2 regions of the Streptomyces sp. NPDC007983 genome follow, and region 2 is predicted to be linked to the other one. Evidence: predicted binding sites of a transcription regulator. Region 2 holds the regulator's gene; the other holds the start of a gene.

Region 1 (3,149 bases), on a different contig from region 2:
CGCGTCGGCGATCCGGACGGGTGCGGACACCGTGGCGGGGCGCGACGGCTCGTACCGGCTCCCGGCCGCGGTGGTGGGGGAGGGCTCGGGGCGCTCGGAGCCCTGACCGGACGGTGCCGCGGCGGCGAGCGCGGCGGCCGTCAGTGCCAGCCCGGCCGCCATCGAGCGCCGCCGTCGCCGCACGAATCGCCGCAGCCGGTATCCGCCGTCGCGCGCCACCCGCACCGGACCGAAGCGTGGCACCGCGCGGGCCGGGGGAGTGGCGCGGGCCGGCGGAGAAGACGCGCGGAGCGGGGATGCAGGGGACGAGGACGCGGGTGACGGGGGCGGGGACGCGGGGGACGGGGAGAACGGATGGGACATGGCACAACACCGCCTGCCGTGAGGAGCCGGGAGCTTCTGGCTCCTTCACCATGCCCGGCCCCGCCCGATCCCGCCGGGGCCTGTGGACGGCCGCCGCCTTGTGGACAACTCGGTCCCCCACACGAGCGCGCACCCGTCCCAGCCCCGCCCGCTACGGCAGCTCTATCCCCAGTTCCCAGCCCTCGTGCCCGTGCGCGCACAGGCAGTCCCGGTCGGTGTTGTCCGGAAGGCCGCTCACCGCGTCGAAGAGCACCTCGCGCAGCCGCCCGACGTTCTCGCCGAACACCTTCAGCACCTCGGCGTGCGAGACGCCCTCACCCGTCTCCACTCCCGCGTCCAGATCGGTGACCAGCGTCAACGACGTGTAGCACAGCCCCAGTTCGCGGGCGAGCACCGCTTCCGGATGCCCCGTCATCCCGACCACCGACCAGCCCTGGGCGGCGTGCCAGCGCGATTCCGCCCGCGTGGAGAAGCGCGGCCCTTCGACCACGCACATCGTCCCGCCGTCCACCGGTTCCCAGCCGCGTCCGCGTGCCGCCGCCACCGCGGCCTGCCGCCCCACCGGGCAGTACGGGTCGGCGAAAGTCGTGTGCACCACGTTCGGCACCCGCCCGTCCGGAAGCGGCTCACCGTCGAAGAAGGTCTGGGTACGTGCCTTGGTGCGGTCCACCAGCTGGTCCGGTACCAGCAGCGTCCCCGGCCCGTACTCCGGCCGCAGTCCGCCCACGGCGCACGGTCCGAACACCTGCCGCACCCCAGCCGCGCGCAGGGCCCACAGGTTGGCGCGGTAGTTGATCCGGTGCGGCGGCAGATGGTGCTTGCGCCCGTGCCGGGGCAGGAAGGCGACCCGCCGCCCCGCGATGTCGCCGAGGAAGAGCGAATCGCTCGGAGCCCCATAGGGAGTCTCCATGGTGATCTCGGTCACGTCGTCGAGGAAGGCGTAGAACCCCGACCCTCCGATGACCCCTATGTCTGCGTGTGCGCTGCTCGTCTCGGCCATGCGATCACCCTAGCCAGCCCCGGCCGGCGGCGCCGGAACGCACCGCGCCCCCGCGGCTTCCCCGAGGGGAGCGGGCGGGGGCGCGGTGCGTACGAGGTCAGGCGGCCGAGCTGGTGCTGCTCGACGATGACGACGACGAAGAAGAAGACGCCGACGACGAAGACGACGAAGACCCCGAGGAGGTGTCCGAGGAGGAGGACGAAGACGACGAGGTCTTGTCCGACGATGAGTCGCTGTCGCTCTTCGCCGCGGGCTTCGCCGAGCCGCCGCTCGAGCCGCTGGACGAGGAGCGGCTGTCGTTCCGGTAGAAGCCGGAGCCCTTGAAGACGATGCCGACCGCGGAGAACACCTTCTTCAGGCGCCCCTGGCACTGGGGGCATTCGGTGAGCGCGTCGTCGGTGAACTTCTGCACCGCCTCGAGGCCCTCGCCGCACTCGGTGCACTGGTACTGGTAGGTCGGCACGTACTTCCTCCTGGCACTCTCACTCATTGAGTGCTAACGACGCTCCATAGTGCAGTATTCCGGCCCGCCAGTCCACTGCGGTACGGCATACGGTGACCTACGCCACGCCGTCGGCCATTGTCGTCAGCCATTGCTGCCAGCCGCCCCGGTGCCCAGCCAGCCCGCCAGCTTGCCGCCCCGGCCGACCGCCCGCAGCCGCTGTTCGGCCGCGTCCCGCACCGGGTCGGTGGCCACGACCAGGAGTTCGTCACCGCGCCGCAGCACGGTCGAGGGCAGGGGGACGAAACTGGAGCCGTCCCGGACGACGAGGGTGACCGCGGCCCCGGGTGGCAGCCGCAGCTCGGCGACCTCCACCCCGTGCATCCGGGAGTCCTTGGGGATCGACACCGACAGCAGATGCCCGCGCAGCCGCTCCAGCGGCGCCGATTCGATGCCCAGGTCCGCGGTGCCCTCCGTCTCCTCCAGCTGCAGCCGGGTGGCGAGCCAGGGCAGCGTCGGCCCCTGGATCAGGGTGTAGATGATCACCAGGACGAAGACGATGTTGAAGACCCGGCGGCTGTCGGGCACCGTGCCGACCATGGGGATGGTGGCGAGCACGATGGGCACCGCGCCGCGCAGCCCGGCCCAGGACAGCAGCGCCTTCTCCCGCCACGCCACCCGGAACGGCATCGTGCTGACCACCACCGACACCGGCCGGGCGACCACGGTCAGCACCAGGCCGACGACGACGGCCGGCCAGATGTCGTCGGCCAGTTCGTGCGGCGTCACCAGCAGTCCGAGCAGGATGAACATGCCGATCTGGGCGAGCCAGCCGAGCCCCTCGGCGAAACCGCGGGTGGCCGGCCAGTGGGGCAGCTTCGCGTTGCCCATGACGAGCGCGGCGAGGTAGACGGCGAGGAAGCCGGAGCCGTGTGCCAGCGCCCCGCCCGCGTACGCGACGACCGCGATGGCCATCACCGCGATCGGGTACAGACCCGAGGCGGGCAGCGCCACCCGGCGCAGGCCGTACGAGCCGAGCCAGCCGATCGCCAGTCCGACGGCGGCGCCGATCGCCAGCTCCAGCGCTATCTCGCCGATCATGACGTACCAGTGGTTGATCGGACCCTGGCTGGAGAAGGCGACGACCAGGATCACCACCGGGGCGTCGTTGAAGCCCGATTCGGCCTCCAGGATGCCGGTGAGCCGCTTGGGCAGCGGCACCTTGCGCAGCACGGAGAAGACCGCCGCCGCGTCCGTGGAGGACACCACCGCGCCGATGATCAGCGCCTGCCGCCAGTCCAGCCCCACCACATAGTGCGCCGCCGCCGCGGTGACCCCCACGCT
Region 2 (3,149 bases):
CCGGCACCAGAACGGCCAGGTCGTGGGCGGTGTGCCCGGGGCCCACGTTCGCCAGCAGCACGGACCGGCCGCCCAGGTCGAGGGTGATCTCCCCGGAGACCGCGTGATGCGGCGGTACGAGGTGATCGACGGCCTCGGCGGCGGCACCGGGGGCCACCCCGTGCCGTACCGCGTCCTCGCGCAGCACCTCCCGGTCGCGGCGCAGCAGGGCGTCCAGACCGGTGGCCCCGTACGTCGCGCAGCCCGCGAAGGCGGCCGTGCCCAGCACATGGTCGAAATGCGGGTGGGTGAGCGCGATCCGGGTCGGCCGGCGGCCGGTCAGCCGGGTGATCTCGGCGCGCACCGCCGCGCCCTCGCGCAGCGTCGAGCCGGTGTCCACCACGAGGACGTCCGTACGGCCGACGATCACGCCGACCGTGCAGTCCCAGTCAGGCAGGCGGCGGCGGGCGACATCGGGCGCGAGCTGTTCCCACCCTGCCTCTTCCCAACACGTCTTCATACCGAGACGCTAGCTCCAACAGCGATAGCGTGACGTGTGGCCGGGGCACCGGCGGGGGGCGGCTCTTGCCGTGGCCACCGCACCCCGCCGTACACTGGCTGAGGGGTTCTGGCACTCGTGACCATTGAGTGCCAGACGGACGACCTGATGACACGGCTGGACTGGAGGTGCGCGGGGTGCTCAGCGAACGCAGACTCGAGGTGCTGCGTGCCATTGTCCAGGACTATGTGGGCACCGAGGAGCCGGTCGGCTCCAAGGCGCTCACCGAGCGGCACCGGCTGGGGGTCTCCCCGGCCACGGTGCGCAACGACATGGCCGCGCTGGAGGACGAGGGCTTCATCGCCCAGCCGCACACCAGCGCCGGGCGCATCCCCACGGACAAGGGCTACCGGCTCTTCGTGGACAAGCTGGCCGGAGTGAAGCCGCTGTCCACCCCGGAGCGGCGCGCCATCCAGAACTTCCTGGACGGCGCCGTCGACCTCGACGACGTGGTGGGGCGCACCGTCCGGCTGCTGGCGCAGCTGACCCGGCAGGTCGCGGTGGTGCAGTATCCGTCGCTGACCCGTTCGACGGTGCGCCATGTGGAGCTGCTGCCGCTGGCCACGGCCCGGGTGATGCTGGTGCTGATCACCGACACCGGGCGGGTCGAGCAGCGCGTGGTGGACTGCCCGGCTCCGATCAGCGACGACTCGCTGGCGGATCTGCGGGCCCGGCTCAACAGCCGGGTGGTGGGGCGGCGGTTCGCGGATGTGCCGCAATTGGTGCAGGATCTTCCGGAGTCCTTCGAGCAGGAGGACCGGGGGACGGTCTCGACCGTGCTGGCGACGTTGCTCGAAACGCTTGTCGAGGAGACCGAAGAGCGGCTGATGATCGGCGGCACCGCGAACCTCACGCGTTTCGTGCATGATTTCCCCCTGACGATCCGGCCCGTGCTGGAGGCACTTGAGGAGCAGGTCGTCCTCCTCAAGCTGCTCGGCGAGGCCAAAGACTCGGGTATGACCGTGCGCATCGGGCATGAGAATGCTCACGAGGGGCTGAATTCCACCTCGGTCGTCGCGGTCGGCTACGGTTCGGGCGACGAGGCCGTCGCCAAACTCGGCGTGGTCGGACCGACCCGCATGGACTACCCCGGAACGATGGGAGCGGTACGCGCAGTGGCACGTTACGTCGGACAGATCCTGGCGGAGTCGTAAGTGGCGACGGACTACTACGCAGTCCTGGGCGTGCAGCGCGATGCCTCGCAGGACGAGATCAAGAAGGCATTCCGCCGGCTCGCACGCGAGCTGCACCCGGATGTGAACCCGGATCCGAAGACCCAGGAGCGGTTCAAGGAGATCAACGCCGCTTACGAGGTCTTGTCGGACCCGCAGAAGAAGCAGGTCTACGACCTGGGCGGGGACCCGTCGGGTTCGGCCGCGGGCGGCGGCGCCGGTGGGTTCGGCGCGGGCTTCGGCAACTTCTCCGACATCATGGACGCCTTCTTCGGCACCGCCTCGCAGCGCGGCCCGCGGTCCCGGACGCGGCGCGGCCAGGACGCCATGATCCGCCTCGATGTCGAGCTGAACGAGGCCGCGTTCGGCACCACCAAGGACATCCAGGTCGACACCGCCGTGGTGTGCACGACCTGTAGCGGTGAGGGCGCGGCGCCGGGCACCTCGGCGCAGACCTGCGACATGTGCCGCGGCCGCGGTGAGGTCTCGCAGGTGACGCGGTCCTTCCTCGGCCAGGTCATGACCTCGCGGCCGTGCCCGCAGTGCCAGGGCTTCGGCACCGTGGTGCCGACCCCGTGCCCGGAGTGCGCGGGCGACGGCCGGATCCGCTCGCGCCGCACGCTGACCGTGAAGATCCCGGCCGGTGTGGACAACGGCACCCGCATCCAGCTCGCGGGCGAGGGCGAGGTCGGCCCGGGCGGCGGCCCGGCGGGCGACCTGTACGTGGAGATCCACGAGGTGCCGCACCCGGTCTTCCAGCGGCGCGGCGACGACATGCACTGCACGGTGACGATCCCGATGACCGCCGCGGCCCTCGGCACCAAGGTGCCGCTGGAGACGCTGGACGGCATGGAGGAGATCGACATCCGGCCCGGCACCCAGTCCGGCCAGTCGGTCCCGCTGCACCAGCGCGGCGTCACCCATCTGCGCGGCGGCGGCCGGGGCGATCTGATCGTGCACGTCGAGGTGACGACGCCGACCAAGCTCGACCCGGAGCAGGAGGAGCTGCTGCGGCGGCTGTCCAAGCTGCGCGGCGAGGAGCGGCCGACAGGGGAATTCAAGCCGGGGCAGCAGGGGCTGTTCTCGCGCCTGAAGGACGCGTTCAACGGACGCTAGGCGTCGTCGCGCGACGCCTTCGGTGGCGTTGATCCGGTGACGGATCGCCGCGGGGGACATGGCACCATGTGGCCATGTCCTCCGCGCTGACCGGTCTCGCCCGGTACCCGATCGTGCAGGCTCCGATGGCGGGCGGGGCTTCCTGCCCGCAGCTCGCCGCCGCCGTCTGCGAGGCCGGGGGCCTCGGCTTCCTCGCCGCCGGTTACAAGACGCCGGAGGCGATGCACGAGGAGATCAAGCAGCTGCGCGGGCTGACCGGCTGCCCCTTCGGCGTCAACCTGTTCATGCCGCAGTCGCCCGGCGATGCGGCCGCCGTCGCGGTC

What was found. The regulator HrcA, encoded in region 2, represses chaperone genes, less so after heat shock. The targets are predictions, from matches to a motif close to TTNGCACTCNGNNNNNCNGAGTGCNAA.
Region 1: the regulator HrcA is predicted to act here: its motif matches at 1,837-1,863, upstream of ACFZCY_RS11375 (FmdB family zinc ribbon protein).

What each region holds. Positions count from the first base shown of each region.
Region 1 covers NZ_JBIBJI010000003.1:512,924-516,072, reverse strand. The annotation lists gene ACFZCY_RS11385 (RcpC/CpaB family pilus assembly protein) at 1-225, opposite strand, end outside; gene ACFZCY_RS11380 (S-methyl-5'-thioadenosine phosphorylase) at 515-1,363, opposite strand; gene ACFZCY_RS11375 (FmdB family zinc ribbon protein) at 1,461-1,826, opposite strand; gene ACFZCY_RS11370 (potassium/proton antiporter) at 1,950-3,149, opposite strand, start outside.
Region 2 covers NZ_JBIBJI010000014.1:175,996-179,144, forward strand. The annotation lists gene ACFZCY_RS33235 (MBL fold metallo-hydrolase) at 1-499, opposite strand, end outside; gene hrcA (heat-inducible transcriptional repressor HrcA) at 676-1,692, shown strand; gene dnaJ (molecular chaperone DnaJ) at 1,693-2,826, shown strand; gene ACFZCY_RS33250 (nitronate monooxygenase) at 2,901-3,149, shown strand, end outside.